DNA from 3 places in the Bacillus sp. GW821-FHT11D08 genome. Region 2 is predicted to be linked to each of the others. Evidence: predicted binding sites of a transcription regulator. Region 2 holds the regulator's gene; each other region holds the start of a gene.
What was found. Region 2 encodes Rex, which represses fermentation and respiration genes when NADH is low (regulators of the CRP and FNR family bind a similar motif). Its sites were predicted from a motif close to TTGTGAAATATTTCACAA; they were not measured.
Positions count from the first base shown of each region.

Region 1: a site for Rex is predicted at 5,300-5,317, ahead of AC1RRX_RS00340 (nitrate reductase subunit alpha). Genes of this name have one in related genera too.
Region 3: a site for Rex is predicted at 3,019-3,036, ahead of AC1RRX_RS16225 (L-lactate dehydrogenase). Genes of this name have one in related genera too.

Region 1 covers NZ_JBXARS010000001.1:56,210-64,206, forward strand. Annotated here, with positions in the region: gene AC1RRX_RS00310 (YwiB family protein) at 1-29, shown strand, start outside; gene argS (arginine--tRNA ligase) at 26-1,696, shown strand; gene narK (nitrate transporter NarK) at 1,829-3,019, shown strand; gene fnr (fumarate/nitrate reduction transcriptional regulator Fnr) at 3,117-3,833, shown strand; gene AC1RRX_RS00330 (YwiC-like family protein) at 3,865-4,584, opposite strand; gene AC1RRX_RS00335 (cyclic nucleotide-binding domain-containing protein) at 4,727-5,203, shown strand; gene AC1RRX_RS00340 (nitrate reductase subunit alpha) at 5,382-7,997, shown strand, end outside.
Region 2 covers NZ_JBXARS010000006.1:3,411-11,407, forward strand. Annotated here, with positions in the region: gene tsaD (tRNA (adenosine(37)-N6)-threonylcarbamoyltransferase complex transferase subunit TsaD) at 1-484, shown strand, start outside; gene AC1RRX_RS13010 (ABC-F family ATP-binding cassette domain-containing protein) at 708-2,636, opposite strand; gene moaC (cyclic pyranopterin monophosphate synthase MoaC) at 2,776-3,288, shown strand; gene AC1RRX_RS13020 (redox-sensing transcriptional repressor Rex) at 3,285-3,932, shown strand; gene AC1RRX_RS13025 (twin-arginine translocase TatA/TatE family subunit) at 3,951-4,121, shown strand; gene tatC (twin-arginine translocase subunit TatC) at 4,128-4,889, shown strand; gene AC1RRX_RS13035 (YdiK family protein) at 4,928-5,119, opposite strand; gene AC1RRX_RS13040 (CPBP family intramembrane glutamic endopeptidase) at 5,116-5,850, opposite strand; gene groES (co-chaperone GroES) at 6,087-6,371, shown strand; gene groL (chaperonin GroEL) at 6,413-7,997, shown strand, end outside.
Region 3 covers NZ_JBXARS010000008.1:161,654-169,650, reverse strand. Annotated here, with positions in the region: gene AC1RRX_RS16235 (MarR family transcriptional regulator) at 1-336, opposite strand, end outside; gene AC1RRX_RS16230 (MDR family MFS transporter) at 450-1,982, shown strand; gene AC1RRX_RS16225 (L-lactate dehydrogenase) at 2,024-2,977, opposite strand; gene amyE (alpha-amylase) at 3,240-5,219, opposite strand; gene AC1RRX_RS16215 (DUF6773 family protein) at 5,449-5,937, opposite strand; gene AC1RRX_RS16210 (YfcC family protein) at 6,029-7,462, opposite strand; gene AC1RRX_RS16205 (M20 peptidase aminoacylase family protein) at 7,596-7,997, shown strand, end outside.

The DNA of each region.
Region 1 (7,997 bases), on a different contig from region 2:
TCACGTATGAGGGAGGAACTCACGCATGAACATTGCGGAACAAATGAAGGACGTGCTGAAGGAAGAAATCAAAGCGGCCGTTCTGAAAGCGGGCCTGGCGGACGAAAGCCAGATTCCAAGCGTACTGTTAGAAACGCCGAAAGAAAAAACACACGGTGATTATTCCACAAACATGGCGATGCAGCTGGCGAGAATCGCAAAAAAAGCGCCGCGCCAAATCGCTGAGGAGATCGTGGCATCATTTGATAAAGGCAAAGCTTCCATTGAAAAGATGGATATTGCGGGACCCGGCTTTATCAACTTTTACATGAACAACAGCTACTTAACAAAACTGATTCCGTCCGTGCTTGAAGCGGGTGAACATTACGGAGAGACAAACATCGGACAAGGCGAAAAGATTCAGGTCGAATTCGTATCAGCCAACCCGACGGGAGATCTTCACTTAGGCCATGCGCGCGGCGCGGCGGTAGGTGACGCGCTGTGCAGCGTGCTTTCTAAAGCGGGCTATGATGTGAGCCGCGAATACTATATTAATGATGCGGGCAACCAGATTAACAACCTGGCGCTTTCCGTTGAAGTCCGTTATTTTGAAGCGCTCGGTCTCGAGAAACCGATGCCGGAAGACGGCTACCGCGGCGAGGATATTATCGCCATCGGGAAAAAGCTTGCCGAAGATTTCGGCGACCGTTTCGTACACGAAGAGGAGAGCGAACGTCAGGCGTTTTTCCGTGAATACGGCTTAAAGTACGAGCTTGATAAACTTCGCTCCGACCTGGAAAATTTCCGCGTGCCGTTTGACGTATGGTATTCTGAAACGTCACTGTACGAAAACGGAAAAATTGATCAGGCGCTTGAGGCGCTTCGCGAAAAGGGCCATGTATACGAAGAGGACGGCGCGACATGGTTCCGCTCCACATCGTTCGGCGACGATAAAGACCGTGTGCTGATCAAAAAAGACGGCTCATACACTTATTTGCTGCCGGATATCGCATACCATAAAGACAAACTTGACCGCGGATTCGACAAGCTCATCAATGTATGGGGCGCGGATCACCACGGGTATATTCCGCGTATGAAAGCGGCGATTGAAGCGCTCGGTTACAAGAAAGGCACATTGGAAGTTGAGATCATTCAGCTCGTTCATTTATACAAAAACGGCGAAAAAATGAAGATGAGCAAACGTACGGGGAAAGCCGTAACGATGCGCGACCTGATTGAAGAAGTCGGCTTGGATGCCGTGCGTTATTTCTTCGCGATGCGCAGCGCTGATACGCACATGGATTTTGACTTGGATCTTGCCGTATCCACATCTAACGAAAACCCTGTGTATTATGCACAATACGCACATGCACGTATTTGCAGCATGCTTCGCCAAGGGGAGGAGCAGGGACTTAAACCGGCGGCAGATCTTGATTTCAGCCATATTCAATCAGAAAAAGAATATGACCTGCTGAAAACGATCGGCGGCTTCCCTGAGGCAGTGGCAGAAGCGGCGGAAAAACGCATTCCTCACCGTGTCACAAACTATATTTATGATCTGGCTTCCGCTCTGCACAGCTTCTACAATGCGGAGAAAGTCATCGATCCGGAAAATAAAGAGAAGAGCCGCGCGCGTCTCGCTTTAATGAAGGCGACGCAAATTACGCTGAACAATGCGCTTCAGCTGATCGGCGTATCCGCTCCGGAAAAAATGTAATGATGATCAAAGGACAAAGTCTTCGGGCTTTGTTCTTTTTTGTATATAAAGCGTGTGATGTAATTCACAATCCCGCACACTGAGTTTTTGTATGATAAGACTGATATTGAATCAGTGAAAGGGGCAAGCCGAATGATCAATCGTCAACATATTCAATTATCGTTGCAGTCATTAAGCTTAGTGGCAGGGTTTATGGTGTGGGTGCTGATTTCATCGCTCATTTCTCAAATGACATCAGATATTCATTTAAGCAAAGGCGAGATTTCATTGGTGACGGCGATTCCCGTTATTCTCGGATCGCTTCTCCGTATTCCTTTAGGATATTTAACGAACAGGTATGGGGCGCGGCTGATGTTTATGATCAGCTTCATCCTGCTTTTGTTTCCTGTATTTTGGATCAGTATCGCGGATTCTTTATTTGATTTAATCGCGGGCGGCTTTTTCTTAGGGATCGGGGGAGCGGTATTCTCCATCGGAGTGACGTCCCTCCCGAAATATTATCCGAAAGAAAAGCACGGTGTCGTCAATGGGATTTACGGTGCCGGAAACATCGGGACCGCCGTTACTACCTTTGCGGCGCCGGTTATCGCTCAAGCCGCGGGATGGAAAGCAACCGTGCAGATGTATCTTGTTTTGCTGGCTGTTTTCGCATTATTGCACGTTTTGTTCGGCGACCGGCATGAGAAGAAAGTCAAAGTTTCCATAAAGACACAAATGAAAGCCGTTTACCGAAATCATGTGCTGTGGATGTTGAGCCTGTTTTATTTTATTACGTTCGGCGCCTTTGTCGCCTTTACCATCTATCTTCCGAATTTTTTGGTTGAGCATTTTGGGCTGAGCCCTGCGGACGCCGGTCTGCGGACGGCCGGCTTTATTGCGGTCTCTACACTGCTCAGGCCTGTGGGAGGGTTTCTTGCAGATAAACTGAGCCCGCTCCGCATTCTGATGTTCGTTTTCGCAGGGCTTACGCTGTCAGGGGTCATGCTGTCATTCTCCCCGACGATCGGCCTTTATGCGTTCGGATCGCTGACGGTGGCAGTCTGCTCAGGGATTGGAAACGGGACGGTATTTAAACTGGTGCCTTTCTATTTTTCGAAGCAAGCGGGGATTGCCAACGGAATTGTGTCTGCCATGGGCGGACTGGGCGGTTTTTTCCCTCCGCTGATTCTGGCAAGTGTATTTCAGGCAACAGGCCAATACGCGATCGGGTTTATGGCGCTTTCAGAGGTCGCGTTAGCCAGCTTTGTCCTTGTGATCTGGATGTATTGGCAGGAAAGAATGAAAACACATACGGAGAGAAACAGTCAGAGCCTCAATTCATAATGATCCATTCACAAGATTGTTAGTTTTTTCTGGGTGAGTGCAAATCAAGTCACGTTACAATATACATACGCAACGTGACTTTCTTCGAGGTGAGCTCATGAATATTCTCTCTGTCCGAAAATCTGATAAAGAACTTCTTTCCCGCGAACTGCATGAATTGCTGGAATCGATCAGTACGAAAAGGAAAATGAAAAAACATACTTATTTGTTTCAAGAAGGAATGGATGCAAAAGAGCTTTATCTGATTCAGTCAGGACTCATTGAAATCGGCAAACTGACGTCTGACGGAAAAGACCTGACGCTTAGAATCTGCCAAAAAAACGATATTGTCGGGGAATTGACGCTATTCACAGATGAGCCGAGATATATGCTCAGTGCGAAAGTGTTAGAGGATGGCGAGGTGCTCGTCATTAATAAAAACAAGCTGGAAAAGGAATTGATCCAAAACGGTGTTTTGACGTTTGAATTTATGAAATGGATGAGCACCCATCTTCGAAAAATCCAGTCCAAGATCAGGGACCTGCTTCTTCACGGCAAAAAGGGGGCGCTCTATTCTACTCTTATCCGCTTATCAAACAGCTACGGGGTAGTGCGAAACGACGGGATTCTGATTAACATTGTGCTGACAAATCAGGATTTGGCTAAGTTTTGCGCGGCGGCAAGGGAGAGTGTCAACCGCATGCTGGGAGACCTCCGCAAACAAGGGGTTATTTCGATAGACGAAACCGGAAAAATTATTTTGCACAAGCGGGACTATTTACGATTCGAGATCGAGTGTGAAAATTGTCCGCTGGAGATCTGCAATATTGACTGAAAAAAACAAGGGCAGCCGGTGTCCTTGTTTTTCAGCTTGTGATACATATACACATGACGGCGAAAAAGAAGCCGGCATTTACGATTTCCAGAATGCCGATCGTTTTCACCGGCCAGTCTCTTCCGTGAAAAAACCAGGCCCGCAGACTGCTTGGGATAAAAGCGAGAAACGCCCATCCTGCCCCGAGAAGAGCCGATAAAAAGGGGAGCAAGAGGTGATATCCCCACGACCAGTATGCAAACCTTCTGTTTTTTCTCTCCCGTATGACCGATTTCACATAAAAAGAACTCCCGACAAAAAATAAAGCGGATTGCAAGAATAGAAACCAAGCCCAGCTGTCAAGGGTTCCCGTTCCCAGCCAGCAGCTCGCAAGCCCGCCTGAACAAAAGAACAGAACACCCGCAATATCATTCGTGAGCGCCCGTTCGTTTTTTCGGCGGGCATAATGCGTATGTATGAGAAACAGCGGCAATAAAAAAACGCCGATCCAGACGAGCTGCGGCCTATGATAGACAGAAATGATCAAAAAGCAGCAGGCCGGAAAACCGTAATACCATATCCACTTTTGATAGGGCTGAAGCTGTTTTTTTTTCAAAGCGAGCGAAACGGGATAAACCGCTAAGTAAAGGAACAGCCAGCCCAGAAAGAGCGGAATATGCCAGAAAACCGGGCCTCCCTTGACCATGCCGAGTAAAAATGGAATCAGCAGCATCGCCCATGCGCCGTGCTGCTTCGGAATCATCGCCTTCATCGAAACCCTCCTTTTTATTTCATTATAAGTACAAACACTCTCCTGATAAGTGACTTTTATCATACAAGCTGTGAAATACATCACTGCCGCGCGGGCTCAATCGGGCTACACTAAAGCTATCCTTAGCACAGGAGGCTTTCCTATGAATCAGTGTGACTATTTATTATTTCTGAAACAACTTCCTATGTTTAATGAAGTGCCTCTGTCCATTGTCGAAACCTTGCTGAAAAACGGGACGTTTATCCGCGGCTCATCTGACCAATCTCCATCCTTTCTTCATTCACAATCCGTTTATATTGTATTAAAAGGCAATATCCGTTTTACGGACAGCAGGCTCCCTGAAGGGTCGCAAACCGTTGCGCTGTGGGAAAAAGGCGATGTGTTTCCGATTGATGAAAAAGGCGGGCTCTCTTTATCGCCTTTTATCTCAGTCAATGCCTCACCGGATATTCTGGTACTCCATATTCCATATTCCGTATTTAAGCAAATGATGTCTTACCATCCGCGGCTGCAAATGAACTTTTTGGCGATGCTTCAGCAAAATGTCTTCTGTTCCTATCAGTTGTTTTTGCGGTATCTGCATACATCACGGGATGAAAACGCCGAACCCGGTTCTTAAACAGAACCGGTTTTTTTTGATGACGCCGGGCGTCCCCATATCGTTTGAAAATCCTTCCTGCTGCTCTGTGTGAACGTTTTGTGAAAAAAGCAGAGTGTGTGACATAGTTCACAAGGTGATGCGCCGTCTCTGTTTATAGTGTACATAGCATTACCTGACTCGGAAGGAGTGAACGATCATGAAGAAAAAGAAAATGAGTCCGTTGCTCAGGAGATTAAACTATTTTTCTCCTACCGAACATCATTCAAATAACCATAGCCAAACGACAAGCGAAGATCGTGATTGGGAGAATGTATACAGAAACAGATGGCAGTACGACAAAGTCGTTCGCTCCACCCACGGCGTCAACTGCACGGGTTCTTGCAGCTGGAATATTTATGTGAAAAACGGAATTGTCACGTGGGAAGGACAAAACTTGAATTATCCATCAACAGGCCCGGATATGCCTGATTTCGAACCGAGAGGCTGCCCGCGGGGGGCCAGTTTTTCTTGGTACATCTACAGCCCGCTCCGTGTGAAATATCCATATGTGCGAGGTGTGCTGATCAATTTGTGGCGGGAAGCATTGCAGACGCATCAAAATCCGCTGGATGCCTGGAAATCGATCGTCGAAAACCCTGAAAAAGCGAAGTCCTATAAACAGGCAAGAGGGAAAGGCGGCTTTGTCCGCGCGGAATGGCCGGAGGTGCTGAAGCTGATTTCGGCCTCTCTGCTGTATACAGTGATGAAATACGGGCCTGACCGGAATGTCGGTTTTTCTCCGATCCCGGCGATGTCCATGATCAGCCACGCATCAGGTTCGCGATTCATGTCTTTAATCGGCGGCCCAATGCTCAGTTTTTATGACTGGTATGCGGATCTTCCGCCGGCGTCCCCGCAAATTTGGGGCGACCAGACGGACGTTCCGGAAAGCAGTGATTGGTACAATTCAGGCTATATCATCACATGGGGCTCCAACGTGCCGTTAACGAGAACGCCTGATGCGCATTTTCTGGCGGAAGCCCGCTATAAAGGCGCTAAAGTCATTTCGATCAGTCCCGATTTTGCGGAATCCTCAAAGTTTGCGGATGACTGGCTGAGTATCCGCCAGGGGACTGACGGGGCGCTTGCGATGGCGATGGGTCACGTCATTTTGCAGGAATTTTACGTGAACCAAGAAACTGAACGTTTTATTGAGTACGCGAAGCAATACACCGATTTTCCATTCTTCGTCACTCTTTCAAAAGAGAACGGCGTGTATACAGCGGGACGGTTTCTGCATGCAAAAGACATCGGGCGGCAGACAAAAAATGATCAGTGGAAGCCGGCGGTCTGGAATGAACAGACAGGTGCGTTTGCCATACCGCAAGGCACAATGGGCTCCCGCTGGGACGGGCAGCAGAAATGGAATCTGCACATGATCGACGAAGACACCGGGGAACAGATTGAGCCCCGTCTCTCCGTGCTCGGAATAGAGGACGAAATCGGCTCAGTGCGCATTCCGTATTTTTCAGATGACGGAAACAAAGTGCTTGAGCGGAATCTTCCTATTAAAAAACTGGACCTGAACGGTGAAGAGACGTACGTCACGACCGTGTTTGACTTGATATTGGCCAACTACGGCGTGAACCGGGGCATCGGCGGACAATCAGCCGCATCCTATGATGATCCCCGTCCGTTCACACCTGCCTGGCAGGAAAAGATTACGGGAATTAAAAGAGAAGCCGTTATACAGATTGCCAGGGAGTTTGCCCAAAATGCGATCGATACAGACGGCAGATCCATGATTATCGTAGGGGCGGGCATTAACCACTGGTTCAACTCCGACACGATTTACCGTGCGGTGTTAAATCTTGTTTTACTCGTAGGCGCCCAAGGCGTAAACGGCGGAGGCTGGGCCCATTACGTGGGGCAGGAAAAGCTCCGTCCGGCTGAAGGGTGGCAGACGATTGCCACCGCAAAGGACTGGGAAGGCGTGCCTAAACTGCAAAACGGCACCTCATTTTTTTACTTTGCGACAGACCAGTGGCGTTATGAAGACCAGCCGATCAGTGACTTGGCTTCACCGATCGCCGCGTCATCCCGCTACAAGCATCACGCCGATTACAATGTGCTGGCGGCGCGATTAGGGTGGCTTCCGTCTTACCCGACATTCAATCAAAACGGCATTGATCTGTACAAAGAAGCTGAGAAAGCGGGGGCGGCGACACCTGAAGACGTAGGTGCGTACGTGGCCTCACGGCTTCAAGAAAAAAAACTGAAATTCGCGATTGAAGACCCTGACAATGAAGTGAATTTCCCAAGAAATCTCTTCGTATGGCGGGCAAATCTGATCTCAAGCTCAGGGAAAGGGCATGAATATTTTCTCAAGCATCTGCTGGGGACGACGAACGGTCTGATGAATGACGACAGCGACAGCATCCGCCCTGAAGAAATCAAATGGCGGGAGCAGGCGCCGGAAGGCAAGCTCGACTTGTTAATCAATCTTGATTTTCGAATGGCGGGTACGGCGCTGTATTCCGATATCGTGCTGCCGGCGGCGACATGGTATGAAAAACACGATCTCAGCAGTACGGATATGCATCCGTTTATTCATCCATTTGCTCCGGCCATCTCGGCGCCGTGGGAATCGAAGTCAGACTGGGATATTTTTAAGGCGCTGTCAAAAGCCGTTTCCGATCTGGCGGAAGAAGTCGATATGGAGCCGGTAAATGAGGTAGTCGCAACGCCGCTTCTCCACGACACGATGCAGGAATTGGCCCAGCCGTTCGGCAAAATCAATGACTGGAGCAAGGGTGAATGTGAAGCCATTCCG
Region 2 (7,997 bases):
GCAGATTGATAAGCTGGCTGCTGTGGGAACGGATTCCATTCCGCTTCCGCGTGCGTGGCTGGAAGAAGGGTCTTACAATTTCAGCTTCAGCGGCCTGAAGTCAGCCGTGATTAACACACTTCATAACGCCTCGCAAAAAAATGAGGTGATTCCTCCGGAGGATCTTGCCGCAAGCTTTCAGCAGAGTGTCATTGATGTACTGACGGCAAAAACCTCTAAGGCCGCGAAAGAATATGGGGTTAAACAAGTGCTGCTGGCAGGGGGCGTAGCCGCTAACAAAGGGCTGAGAGCCGCACTGCAGCAGGAATTCAGTCATTCGGGAGATCCCGAGCTTATCATCCCGCCGCTTTCTTTATGCACGGACAATGCAGCGATGATTGCGGCTGCCGGAACCGTTGCTTTTGAAAAGGGGATTCGGGGCTCATATGATATGAACGGACAGCCCGGCTTGGAATTAACATCCTTTGATCGTCTCACGTTGTAAAACGTGAGGCTTTTTTTTACTTATTAACAGATAATTCTAACATATCCACAGGATTGTGAATATATCCAGAAATCCAGGCTGGATAAGAGGCTATAAGTTGTTAGTAAAGTGGATAAAGTCAGAAAATTTTGTGGATAGTGTGTATAACACGCTTACTTACATGGCTGACAAGGAGGATAGCTGTGGATAAAAAAGCACCCCTTAAAGAGGTGCTTGACTTTTTCTATTCTTCTGAGGAGAGTTCCTCCCATTCTGCTAATAAGTTTTCGAGCTCTTGATTCAGAGCTTCATTCTCCGCGTGAATGGTCTGTACCTTTTCATGATCCTGATACACGTCAGGATCGCACAGCAGCTCCTCATTGGCGCTGATTTTCTCTTCGGCGGATGAGACGGCTGCTTCAATTTCTTCAATGCGTCTCAGGCGCTGCCGTTCTTTCTTCTTCCATTCTTTTTCTTCCTCGTAAGTTCTTTTCGTATCCTGTTTGACCTTGCCGGCAGGCTGAGCCTGCTCCTTTTCCTGCCGCTTCATTTCTTCCAGTTCCAGCTGCTGGGCTTTTTTCTCGGTGTAATAGTCATAGTCACCCAAATATTCTTCTGCATGATCCGGAGACAGCTCCAGCACCCTTGTGGCGATCCTGTTAATAAAGTAGCGGTCATGCGATACAAATAACAGGGTTCCCGGATAGTCGATCAGGGCGTTTTCCAGCACTTCTTTACTGTCCAGATCAAGGTGGTTTGTCGGTTCATCAAGGATGAGAAAGTTTGCTTTTTGCAGCATCAGCTTGGCAAGCGCGACTCTTGCTTTCTCACCGCCGCTTAGAGAACGGACAGGTTTCAGGACATCGTCTCCGCTGAACAGGAAGTTGCCGAGGCATGTCCTGATCTCTTTTTCCGGCATGTCCGGATATTCATCCCACAGCTCGTCCAGCACGCGTTTGGACGAGGTCAGTTCAGCCTGCTCCTGATCGTAATAGCCGATTGTGACATTGGAACCGTACGTGATCGATCCGGATTCCGGACTGATTGTATTCATAATGGTTTTCAGCAAGGTTGATTTGCCGATTCCGTTCGGTCCGACGAGGGCGGCGCTTTCACCTCTTGTAATGCCGAAGGTCAGGTTTTTCAAGAGCGGAGGCTGGCCGTCATAGCTGATGGAAACATCCTGTACGCGCAGGACGTCGTTTCCGCTCTGTTTTGTAATGTCAAAACGGAAGGCGGCTGATTTTTCATCCCCGAGCGGCTTTGCCATGACGTCCATCCGTTCAAGCTGTTTTCGTCTGCTTTGGGCTCTTTTCGTTGTAGAAGCTCTGGCCAGATTGCGGTCGACAAAATCTTGAAGCTTGGCGATTTCGTCCTGCTGTTTTTCGTACAGCTTCAGGTCTTTCTCATACTGCTCGGCTTTTTGCTCTAAATAGGCGCTGTAGTTGCCGAGGTATTTTTTGCTTTCTGTCCGTGAGACCTCGTACACTTGGCTGACGACTTTATCAAGAAAGTATCTGTCGTGGGAAACGATCAGGATTGCGCCTGAATATCCCTGTAAATAATGCTCAAGCCATGTAAGCGTATCGATGTCGAGATGGTTCGTCGGTTCATCCAGAATAAGCAGATCAGGCTGGGTCAGCAGCAGTTTTCCGAGCGCAAGCCTTGTTTTCTGACCGCCGCTCAGGCTTTGCACTTTCACGGAATCGTCAAATTTTCCGAAGCCGAGTCCGTGAAGGATAGATCGGACGTCCGCTTCATATTGATAGCCGCCTTTATCCTTGAAATCCTGCTGAAGCCTGTCATAGGTTTTCATCAGCGTCTCAAGCTCCGCGGGGGCGGCCGTGGCCATCTTTTCTTCAATAGAGCGCATTTCTTTTTCCATTGCTTTCAGGAAATCAAAAACACTCAGCAGTTCTTCTTTTATGGTAAGCTGGGATTCCAAGCCTGTGTGCTGGGCGAGATATCCCATCGTTAATTCTTTCGGTTTGATTAATTCACCCTTTTCATATGAAAGGTGACCTGCGATAATTTTAAGGAGAGTTGATTTGCCGGCTCCGTTTCTGCCTACTATGGCGATGCGATCCCGAGATCTGACTTCAAGCTTTATATTGTTTAAAATAGGATCAGCGCCAAAAGATTTGGATAGCTGATTAATTTGTAAGATCATCATATTATTTCACCTCTGTTATAATAAGTTAAGTGTAGCTTATCAACCTGCTGTCAGCAAACAATACATCAGAATTGGAACATTATAGGATAAGACATCAGGGAGAAAATAGTGTATGATCAGAAGTAAGGAGAGTTTAAATATGAATGGATTTTCTCATTTTAATGAAGAAGGCCGTGCCCGCATGGTGGATATAAGCGATAAATCTTCAACAGTCCGTACTGCCGCTGCGATATCCAGCGTACAGATGAAGCATGACGTGTACAGCAGAATCAAAAACCGCGAGATCGGAAAAGGAGACGTGCTGGCTGTCGCACAGGTGGCAGGAATTATGGCCGCAAAGCAGACGTCAGCGATTATCCCGATGTGCCACCCGCTTTCTTTAAGCAGCGTCGACATTTCATTCGGCTGGGAGGAAAAGGATTCCGAAGCCGTTCTTCATATACAGGCAAGCGTAAAAACGAAAGGGAGTACAGGTGTGGAAATGGAAGCGCTAACTTCCGCTTCAGTCTGCGCTTTGACCGTTTATGACATGTGCAAGGCGCTGGATAAAGGAATGGTCATCGGCCCGACCTGCCTCATGGAAAAGACAGGAGGCAAAAACGGTGATTTTAAAAGAGATGCATCTGAGTATAAAGTGGAGGACCAATCATGAACAAGGATCAATCAAAAATTCCACAGGCGACGGCAAAACGGCTGCCGCTTTATTATCGCTTTTTAAAGAATTTACACGCGTCAGGAAAACAGCGCGTTTCATCCGCTGAACTGAGCGACGCGGTAAAAGTCGATTCGGCCACGATCCGCCGGGATTTTTCCTATTTCGGGGCGCTCGGCAAAAAAGGATACGGCTATAATGTGGATTACCTGCTGTCATTTTTCAGAAAAACACTGGATCAGGATGAAACGACGAACGTCATTTTGATCGGTGTCGGGAATTTAGGGACGGCGTTTCTTCACTATAATTTCACAAAAAATAATAACACAAAAATATCTATGGCTTTTGATGTGAATCAGAGTAAAATAGGAACTGAGGTAGGCGGTGTGCCTGTCTTTGATCTTAATGATTTAGAGCTTCACATTAAGGATGAACCCGTGGCGATTCTTACCGTTCCTGCGGTTGCCGCCCAGTCAATCACCGACCGGCTCGTGTCGCTCGGAATCAAGGGAATCCTTAACTTTACGCCGGCCCGTTTGAATGTGCCGGATCACATTCGAATTCATCATATAGATTTAGCTGTAGAGCTTCAATCATTGGTTTATTTCTTGAAGCATTATTCTGTTTTGGAAGAAATTGAATAGCGAAAGGAGGAGCTGCACATGATCGGTCCTGGAAGCCTGGCGGTTATCGGTGTGGTAGCGGTGATTATTTTCGGTCCGAAGAAGCTTCCCGAATTAGGAAAAGCGGCGGGGGACACGCTTCGTGAATTTAAGAACGCTACTAAGGGATTAGCCGGTGAAGAAGAGGAAAAAAAGAAAGAAGAACAGTAAGATAGGATGACGCGTATGAGAGTGAATCAAATGACGCTTGTGGAGCATATTGCCGAACTTCGGAAACGATTGCTGATTGTGGCGTTATCCTTTACGGTTTTCTTTATTGCCGGCTTTTTTCTGGCAAAACCTATCATTGTGTATCTTCAAAAAGCCGATGAAGTAAAAGAGCTCACCCTTAATGCTTTTAACCTGACGGATCCGCTGTTTATCTTTTTGCAGTTCGCGTTTATCATCGGCATCATTTTGACTTCGCCGATTATTCTCTATCAGATTTGGGCGTTTGTCAGCCCGGGTCTGTATGAGAAGGAGCGCAAAGTAACACTCAGCTATATTCCGATTTCGATCGTGCTGTTTGTCGGCGGTGTGTCGTTTTCTTATTATATTTTATTTCCGCTGGTCGTTGATTTTATGAAGCGGGTTTCGAATGACCTGGATGTCAACCAGGTGATCGGGATCACCGAGTACTTTCATTTTCTGCTGCAGCTGACGATTCCGTTTGGGCTGCTGTTTCAGATGCCGGTGCTGATCATGTTTTTAACGAGACTCGGTGTTATCACGCCGATGTTTTTATCGAAGATCAGGAAGTACGCGTATTTTGTGCTGCTTGTGATCGCCGCGATGATTGCGCCGCCTGAGCTGCTGTCTCACTTGATGATTACCATTCCGCTTTGCATTTTATATGAGATCAGCATTCTTATCTCAAAAGCGGCGTATCGGAAAAGGCAGAACGGCAGCAGCGAATCCGATCAGGACGTATCAGCATAAAAAAAGCCATTTCTCAATGATGAGAAATGGCTTTTCTTTTATTTTTGATTTTTTTTCACTTTAAATGAGAAAGCGAACATTTTAAACGAGATGCTGATATTATAAGCGGCGAAAACCATCAGCAGTATGGAATAAAAAGACCACATGCTTCCCGGAGAGCTTGCGGCCAAATACGTAAAGATACAGCCGACTGCGAAATAAATCAAGCCCCAAGTCATTGGGTTCCTCATACAAACAATCCTCCAATAATTAATTGCATTTGCTCACTATGCTGTTCAATATATTTTTGGGCGGGGCCGAGCTGCATGACCACGACAATGGTATTCATCATGACATGGGCGAATATCGGCACAATAATCCGTTTCGTCTGCACATACAAGAACGCAAAGGTAAAGCCCATGGCCGTATACAGCAGCAGGTGCGTGAGGTCTTGATGCACAATGCCGAAAATGACGGAACTGACTAGTCCGGCGATAAAGAAATTCGTTTTTTCATATAATACACCGAAAATGATCTTCCGGAAAATGATTTCTTCAAGAATCGGCCCGACGATAGAAGAAACGATAATCATGAGCGGCATGGCTTTAATAATGCTGAGAATGGCTTTCGTGTTTTCGGAACCGCTGCCCACATGAAAGACATACTGCTCAATCATCCCGGCGATTCCCTGAGAAAATAAAGCGAGCCATATTCCCGCGACCGCCCAGAGAACGGACATGCCGGCGGATGCTTTCTTCCCGTTTCTTAATGTCTGCTTCGGCGCGGTTCTCAAAATCAAGAGAACGATAATCAGGCAGATAAAAAAGCTTACGACGGAATAAATCCCCTGAGCCATGGTGAGGTTCGCATTCGTAGGGTGTCCGCCCGCATAGCCGAATTTGTACATTAAAGGAATGCCGATCAATGCGGAAAGCTGCATGATAACATATGTCAAAATGATATACCAATACTGTTTTCTCAAATGATATGTACTCCTTTATCCTATAAAATCAACTTATTTGTTCTTATTGTAACACAAGTGAACTTGACGTGAAAAAAGGAGAAAATCAGTGTGAGAGAGAATCATGTAAGCGTGAAAATTTTTTATTCTTATGACTTGAAATTGGAAGTGAGATTCTTTATTATAATAACTGTGTTAGCACTCTTTAGAGCTGAGTGCTAAAATTACATATTCATACTATTGAGGAGGTTATTACATTGTTAAAGCCATTAGGTGATCGCGTTGTCATTGAACTCGTAGAATCTGAAGAAAAAACTGCCAGCGGAATCGTATTACCGGATTCTGCAAAAGAAAAGCCGCAAGAAGGCAAAATCGTGGCAGCCGGTTCAGGTCGCGTGTTGGAAAGCGGAGAGCGCGTTGCTTTAGAAGTAAAAGAGGGCGACCGCATTATCTTCTCAAAATACGCCGGTACTGAAGTGAAATACGAAGGTACTGAATACTTAATCTTACGTGAAAGCGACATTTTAGCTGTTATCGGCTAAGCAAATAAATATTTTTAAAAATTCGAGGAGGTTTCGTTAACATGGCAAAAGATATTAAGTTTAGTGAAGAAGCACGCCGCGCTATGCTTCGCGGTGTCGATGCGCTTGCTGACGCTGTAAAAGTAACTTTAGGGCCAAAAGGACGCAACGTGGTTCTGGAGAAAAAATTCGGTTCTCCGTTAATTACAAATGACGGTGTGACAATCGCAAAAGAAATTGAACTTGAAGATGCGTTTGAAAACATGGGTGCGAAGCTTGTAGCTGAAGTAGCCAGCAAAACAAACGACGTTGCCGGTGACGGTACGACGACTGCGACTGTACTTGCGCAGGCTATGATCCGCGAAGGCTTGAAAAACGTAACTGCGGGGGCTAACCCTGTCGGCGTGCGTAAAGGTATGGAACAAGCCGTGACTGTAGCAATCGAAAACTTAAAAGAAATTTCTAAGCCGATCGAAGGCAAAGAGTCTATCGCTCAGGTTGCTGCGATCTCTGCTGCTGATGAGGAAGTCGGAAGCCTTATCGCTGAAGCAATGGAGCGCGTAGGAAACGACGGCGTCATCACAATCGAAGAGTCTAAAGGGTTCACGACTGAGCTTGAAGTTGTTGAAGGTATGCAATTCGACCGCGGATATGCGTCTCCTTACATGGTGACTGACTCTGATAAGATGGAAGCGGTTCTTGATAATCCTTACATCTTAATCACAGACAAAAAAATCACAAACATCCAAGAAATCCTTCCTGTGCTTGAGCAAGTTGTACAGCAAGGCAAACCATTGCTTCTGATCGCTGAAGATGTTGAAGGGGAAGCTCTTGCTACACTCGTTGTCAACAAACTTCGCGGCACATTCAACGCTGTTGCCGTTAAAGCTCCTGGCTTCGGTGACCGCCGTAAAGCAATGCTTGAAGACATCTCTGTTCTTACAGGCGGAGAAGTGATCACAGAAGACTTAGGCCTTGACCTGAAATCTACTGAAATCGGACAATTGGGACGCGCTTCTAAAGTTGTGGTAACGAAAGAAAACACAACAATCGTAGAAGGCGCCGGCGACACTGAAAAAATCGCTGCACGCGTCAACCAAATCCGCGCTCAAGTGGAAGAAACAACTTCTGAATTCGACAGAGAAAAATTACAAGAGCGTCTTGCGAAACTTGCCGGCGGCGTAGCTGTCATCAAAGTCGGCGCTGCGACTGAAACTGAGCTGAAAGAGCGTAAACTTCGCATCGAAGACGCCCTCAACTCAACTCGCGCAGCTGTTGAAGAAGGCATCGTATCCGGCGGTGGTACAGCGCTTGTCAACGTATACAACAAAGTCGCTGCAGTGGAAGCTGAAGGCGATGCGCAAACAGGTATCAACATTGTGCTTCGCGCGCTTGAAGAGCCGATCCGTCAAATCGCGCACAATGCAGGCCTTGAAGGATCTGTCATCGTTGAGCGCCTGAAAAACGAAAAAATCGGCGTAGGCTTCAACGCTGCAACCGGCGAATGGGTAAACATGATCGAAAAAGGTATCGTTGACCCGACAAAAGTGACACGTTCTGCTCTGCAAAACGCAGCTTCTGTAGCAGCAATGCTCTTAACAACTGAAGCGGTTGTCGCTGACAAACCGGAAGAAAACGCCGGCGGCG
Region 3 (7,997 bases), on a different contig from region 2:
GAACAATTGCTTCACATTCGCCTTTCCGGCTGTCAGCGGCACGATAATCACCCGACGTTTGTCTTCGGGGTCTTTTTTCCTCATGACATATCCCGCTTTTTCGAGCCGGTCAATGAGCGCCGTTACCGAACCTGTGCTGAGACCGGTTTTTTTCCCAAGCTCGCCTGCGGTCATCGGGCCTGCTTCATTTAAGATATCAGCTGATTTTAAATCGGTCGGAAACAGACCGAGAGATTGAGCGGCCGCCTGATGAAAAAGGATCGTCCTTGTGGCCATCTTTCGGAATAACTGTATCGCGGTTTCCTCCGTCTCGCTTCTGGTATTTCTTGTTGACAACTGACAGGCCTCCCTATAAAATCAATTTATCTTGACGATCAAGATAATTTTCGGCAAATCTAATATGATCATAGCAAATTTAATGATCAAAAGTAAGTATGGGAGGAAAAAGCATGGAACAAACAGCCGCGAAGGACGCCTCGACGAAGTTTGTCGTCATCGGTCTTTTGCTGGGCATTTTAATGTCGGCTATGGATAATACAATCGTTGCCACTGCGATGGGAAATATCGTGGCGGACCTCGGAAGTTTCGATAAGTTCGCGTGGGTGACGGCATCATACATGGTAGCCGTTATGGCCGGTATGCCGATTTACGGAAAACTGTCCGATATGTACGGACGCAAACGTTTCTTTTTATTCGGTCTTATTCTTTTCTTAATCGGATCCGCGTTATGCGGAATCGCCCAAACAATGGATCAGCTCATTATTTACCGCGTCATTCAGGGAATCGGCGGAGGCGCGCTGATGCCGATCGCCTTCACGATCATTTTTGATTTATTTCCGCCGGAAAAACGCGGAAAAATGTCGGGCATGTTCGGTGCCGTTTTCGGCCTGTCCAGCGTTCTCGGGCCGCTTTTAGGCGCGCTCATTACCGACTCCATCAGCTGGCACTGGGTGTTTTACATCAACGTGCCGATCGGTATTTTATCATTGTTTTTCATTCTTCGTTATTATAAAGAATCCCTTGAACACAAGAAGCAGAAAATCGACTGGGCCGGCGCAATCACGCTGGTGGTTTCCATTGTCGGTCTGATGTTCGCTCTTGAGCTCGGCGGAAAAACATATGATTGGAACTCCGTGCAGATCATCGGTCTGTTCGCTGTGTTCGCCGTGTTCTTTATCGCCTTTTTTATTGTGGAAAGAAAAGCGGAAGAACCGATTATCTCATTTTGGATGTTTAAAAACCGTTTATTTGCTACGGCACAGATTCTGGCGTTCCTTTACGGAGCCACGTTCGTCATTTTAGCGGTGTTTATCCCGATCTTCGTTCAGGCTGTGTACGGAAGCACCGCGACAAGCGCGGGCTTTATTTTGACGCCGATGATGATCGGCTCTGTTATCGGAAGTATGATCGGCGGAATTTTCCAGACAAAAGTGCGGTTCCGCACTTTAATGCTGATTTCCGTGGTCGCTTTCTTTATCGGAATGCTGCTGCTTTCCAATATGACACCGGATACGGCGCGTACGATGCTGACGGTATTCATGCTGATCTCAGGATTCGGCGTCGGCTTCAACTTCTCACTGCTGCCGGCTGCGTCCATGAACGATCTGGAGCCGCGTTACCGCGGAAGCGCCAACTCAACAAACTCGTTTTTGAGATCATTCGGTATGACGCTCGGTGTGACGATTTTCGGAACCATCCAGACGAATGTGTTTACCAACAACCTCACAGATTCATTCAGCGGCATGAAAGGAGCGGGCGGTGCGATGCAGAACATCGGAAATCCGCAGGAGATTTTCCAGGCCGGCACGCGCGCCCATATTCCGCCGCACATTCTGGATCGCATTATTGACGCCATGTCGCAAAGCATCACATATGTATTTACGCTTGCGCTGGCGCCGATCGTCATTGCGGCCGTTACCATTTTGTTTATGGGAAAAGCGAGAGTAAAAACCTCTCAGGAAATGGCGAAAAAAGCGAATTAAAAAAAGCAGTACATGGCGTTTGTCATGTACTGCTTTTTTGTTTACTCTGCGAAATGCGGAGCGAGAATATCTTTCAGCACGTTTGCGCTGCGGCTGAATTGAGCCTGTTCTGTTTCATTCAGCTCAAGTTCCGTCACACCTGCGATGCCGTTCCGATTGACGACGGCCGGAACGCCGATAAAGACGTCGTTTACACCGTATTGGCCGTCCAGATATGTGCTGACGGTTAAAATGCTGTTTTCATTACGCAAAATCGCTTTTGTGATGCGGGCGAGGCTCATCGCCACTCCGTAATATGTCGCGCCTTTTTTCTCGATAATATGGTAGGCCGCGTTTTTCACATCGTCAACGATCTGATCCAGCTCGTCCTGTTTGTAAGCTGCATTTTTCTCCAGCAATTGCTGCACCGGCACTCCGCCAATATTGGCGTGACTCCATACAGGAAGCTCGGTATCGCCGTGCTCGCCGATAATGTGGGCGTGTACGTTTTGCGGAGCGGCTCCGAAGTATTCGCTCAGCATATAACGGAATCGCGCAGAATCCAGTGTCGTGCCGCTTCCGATGACGCGTTCTTTCGGCAGCCCGCTGAATGTCCATGTCGCATAAGTGAGAATGTCGACCGGGTTTGTGGCAACGAGGAAGATGCCGTCAAATCCGCTTGCCATTACTTCACCGACAATGCTTTTAAAAATGGCGAGATTTTTTTCGACCAGCTCAAGTCTCGTTTCGCCCGGTTTTTGATTGGCTCCGGCACAGATGCACACGATATCGGCATCCTTGCAATCCTCATATGTGCCGTAAGATGTTTTGACCGGATGAGGCGCAAATGCCTTTCCGTGATTTAAATCCATGACATCTCCCATGGCTTTTTCTCTATTTACATCAATGATCACAAGCTCATCTGTGATCCCTTGGTTAATTAACGCAAATGCATAACTGCTTCCAACAAAACCTGCTCCGATTAATGCTACTTTGTTCACTCGTTCGTTCATCATATATGCTCATCCTCCAGTGTTTCGTGGTGTCTGTTTTTATCTTGTGAAGTATTTCACATTTATATTGTGCAATACTTCACAAACTTTTGCAAGAGAAAAGTTTGATTTTTGGACAAAAAAATATCGGTGATGGTTTCCGGATTGTTGACAACATCCTAAAACGGAACCGTTTTAGGATGCTGTCATCTTTTCAGCGTGATTGAAAACGCGCTGTCCTTTTCCTAACCGAAGTAAGGGTTTGATGTGATGATGGCCCTATCCATTAATGCGGAAGATAACCGTTTAAACCGGAGTTGTTATACAAACCATTCTGCACATAATCAAAGCCGGGCTGGTTCTGTCCGGGCACTTGGGCGCTGCCATTGTTAAAAATCACTTTGGCATTGGCCGTATCCGCATTCGCAGGCAGCGTCAGCGTGTAAATTCCATTTGCATTCTTAGTCATTGCTTTCCCGGGCCACGATCCGGTTAATTCTATGGCCCTGCCTCCATCATGTTTGTAAATATATACATTTACCTGGCCCCAATGATCCGGATTTTGATAGCCAATGATGTTGGTTTGGGCCGGGTCTTTTTTGACAAACGTGTATTCTTGGGTTCTCGCTGCACCCTCGACGTTCGTTCCGGTTAACTTGATGTTGTATGTCGTGCCGATTGGATCTCCTTTCCCGATCGTTAATCGGTCCCCATCCTTAAATGCTGTCTGCTGCCCATTATTGATTTGGTAAACGGCTTTTGTTGTTTTCGCATTTGCACGCAGGGTGACCGTCAGCTGATCATTGAAAGAATGGACTGCCCCCGTTTGGTAATTCTCAAGAAAGACATGAGGCGCATTCCCAATATCATCAGGATAAAGAACAGCCGCCGATCTGGCATTGATCGTACCTGTCAGTTTGCCGTTCGCTACTTGAAATGAACCGGCGCCGGCCCTATTATCATACCTGCCGTCAGGTAATTTCGTTGAAGTATTGATGGTGACAGAAGACGATCCTGCATTTGCCAGCACAACGCCTTTTGAGCCGCGCTGATTCATAAAGATTTGGTTGTTCCCATTCGGATTCGAGAGTTCCTCAGGCTGCCCGGCCATTACATTGTGAAATTGATTGACCGCAGTGATCGCCTGATCTTTAAATAAGGCGCTCCCGCGATCTCCTATTTGACTTTTTCCGGGAAATCTTACACCATTTCCTCCGCCCTCAGGTCTGGAAAAGAAAAGAGGCGTGCTTCCTGAGCGGGAACCAATCACTGCCCAGCCTAAACGAATATCGTCATCACTCATCCATGTGGACTCTTCATCATCATTGGCATACGTATCATGTGATTCCACCCATGTGACTAACTTGTCCGCAGACACGTCAGATGCATAATGGGAGATATTCGACACACTCAGATTACGGTTCTTTAAAGCGGATCTGATGGAATGCCCGTAGTTAGAAGCCGTCACATTCATATAATTCGCATAAGCAGTATCTCTGGACGCGCTGTCTTGCAGGATTTCTCCGTATTGGAACTCTGCCGATATATTTGTGATATTCGGCCAAAATTGGCTGCCGTAATTCCCATCATCCGGAAGCTCTATATGCTTGGCGGCATCATAGCGGAATCCGTCTGCTCCGTCATTCAATGCTCTTTCCAAGAAACGTTTCAGATAGACCTGCACCTCAGTATTCTGTGTATTCCAATCATACAGCCCAAGCAATGAATTTTGAGTGACGTCCCATCGATCCGACCAATTTTTAATTTGTGTGTTTCCATGGGTCCAGTTTGAAATACGCTTAATCTCGTCAGAAATCGCGCCATAATCGCTGGTAGTATGATTGATAACCGCATCGACAATGACTTTTACGCCATATTTTTCCGCGGCTGCACACATGTCCTTAAATTCTTGTTCAGTGCCTAAGTAACGGTTGCCGATTTGGTACGATGTCGGCTGATACAGCCAGTACCAGTTCCTCATGCTTTTATCTCCTTGGTTCCCTTCCTTTACTTGGTTAATCGGAGACGTCTGAATGGCTGCATAGCCCGCATCACGAATATCTTTCATATTTTGTGTTAACGTATTGAACGACCAATTCCATGCATGAAGGATGGTCCCGTTTTTGACCGATGACGCGGTCACCTTATTCGATTTGTTTGCAGTTTCAGCGTTTGCAGCCGCCGGGCCTGACAAAACCAAATGAAACAGCAATAAAAATCCGGCGAATAACGGCAGTAAAGAGGTTTTGAATCGTTTTTCAAACATTTTTGACACTCCTTATTTGATTTTTGAAGACTGACTGCGGAGTCAAAAATTCCTCTTACTCTTTCTTCAGCTCCTTTCAACTGTTGTGAAGACTGGAGAATTTTGTTAACGCTTACATTTCAACTTATCACACTCTCTCTATCAAAGCAACGTGACAGAGTGAATTCAAATCTATATTCCTATCAATTAAAAAGACTTCCCGCTTTCAAACAAAAAAAGAAACCACCTGTCAAGATGATTTCTTTTTTATTTCTTTTATCGCTCTTCTGTAAGACAGCTTCACAATGACATACCGAAGCAGAAACAGAATGCCTCCGCAGACGATAAAAAGAAAGATCATTTTCAGCCAAGCAAAGAATGTATGGGGAACCCCCCTGTCGTACATCGTAATCGCCGCTGCCGCAAAAGTGACCGCAATTGAATCTATCCGCTGCTGCTTCACCCGCTTTTGCAGTTCTTCTTTCGTGTCTATTCTCGGCATGAGCATTCCCGACGCTCCCGCCCTGATGCAATAATAAACAATTATAATGAAGAAAACCGCCAAGCTTCCGGCCCATTCCCTAAACGGACAGTTCAGAACAAGTCCGCGTACGATGATGTCAAGCAAAGACAGTGTGCCCACAAGCATTCCGACTTCTGACCAAATCATTCGTTCTTTCTCTTTCACACTCTCACTCTTTCCATTCACGTTTGAAAGTCTGTTCCGACGCTGATTCATGACTTCCTCCCGTACTATTAAGAATGGCTTACAACTCCCATTATATCTTGCCGATTCATAATGATAAACCGAAATATCATTGACAAAATGTTTAATAAGGACCCCAATTGATCAGGACGCCTATGCAGATAAACACGAGGCCGATGACAAACCAAATCAGCGCCAGCGGAATCATGAAGCGAAGCCACTTTACGTACGGAATGCCGCTGGCAGCCAGTACGGCCATCAGCACGCCGGAAGTCGGATTGACACAGTTTACGACGCCTTCTCCGAGCATGACCGCTTCAACCGCGACCTGTCTCGTGATGCCCATCAGATCGGCAAGCGGCGCCAAGATCGGAATAAATACGACCGCCTCCCCTGAGCCCGATGAAATCAGAAAATGAAGCAGGGCGCTGGAAATATACATTCCGATTGCGCCTGCCATCGGGCTGAAACCGTGCAGCAGTGACGCTAGTCCATTGACTACCGTATCAAGCAGCTTTCCATGTTCCAGGATAACGGAAATGCTTCTCGCCATTCCGACGATCAGCGCACCGTAAACGAGCCCCTGACAGCCTGTAATAAACGTTTTTGCGATATCATTTGCCGCCATTCCCGCAATCAGGCCTGACACGATTGAGATAAAAATGAACACGGCGGCCATCTCTGAATCAGACCAGCCAAGAGTAAGCGCGCCGTATAAAAAGCCGGCAAGCGACAAAGCCGCAACAGCCAGAATCAATTTATGGCGGACGGTAAACGGGACATGCTTGTCCTCCGGCTCAGAAACCTGCGGGAGTGAACCTGCCGCCGGAAACCAATCGTTCCCCAGCAGACTGGCGTCCTTTGCTTTTCTGAGTTTTCTCGTATACCGATAAATATATAAAATAGATGATAACAGAAAACAAATGTAGACGGCAATCCGCAGGCCGATACCGGAAAACAGCGGCAGCTCCGCGATGCTTTGTGATAACCCGAGCGGTGAAGGTGATAAAATCGTCGCGTTAAACCCGGCATAGCAGCCGATATAAATAACGGCCGCTCCGGCCACGGCGTCCCATTTCAGCGAGCGGGCGACGATCAGGCCGATCGGAATAAAACCGATCACGGAATTAACGACGATGCCGGTTGTGCCGAGGATCGAAAATAGAGATCCGACAATCGCAATAAACAGCAGCTGTTTTGTGCGGAACGTACTGATGACATTACTGATCAATCCATTGATGGCGCCCGTTTTCTCCAAAATCGCAATGGTGCCGCCCGTAAACAGGATTAAAAAAATAATCGGCGCGGAACTTGTCATCCCTTCCTGAATCGCGGTAAAAAAAGCGATCGGGCTGACAGGAGACTGGTCTAAAGAATGATAGCTTCCCGGGACGGCGGACGACACACTGCCCTTTGTCACCCTGTCAAATTCCCCCGCGGGAACGATGTACGACGCTATCGCGCATAGTAAAGCGACAATGAACAGCAGCACATAAGCATCAGGCATCACAAACAATTTCTTCTTTTTCAATACAGGTTCGGCCTTCGGCACAGCCATAACATCACCATCCCGCTTTAAATTTATAAACTATTCAGAAAATACAGATATGTGCTATATTATATACAGACCGATTGCCTGTTTTCAATATCAAAAATAAAAAACAGACAGCTTTTGAAGGAGGACTTACGGCATGAACAGACTCACAGCGCATGAAAAGCAAGTCATTATGGATATTTTTGACCACCTGCACGCCAATCCCGAAGTAAGCTGGAAAGAATATCAAACAACTGAATATCTGACTGAAAAACTGAAAGAGGCCGGCTGCCGAACCCGCACGTTTGATGATTGTACCGGTGTTGTCGGCGAAATCGGAGAAGGCTCGCCCGTTGTGGCTGTCCGGGCGGATATTGACGCGCTGTGGCAGGAAGTGGACGGTGTCTTTCAGGCGAACCATTCATGCGGACATGATTCACATATGACGATGGCGCTCGGCACGATGATGCTTTTAAAGAGTCAGCCGAAACTTCCGAAGGGCACCATCCGCTTTATTTTTCAGCCGGCTGAAGAAAAAGGCGGCGGAGCGCTGAAAATG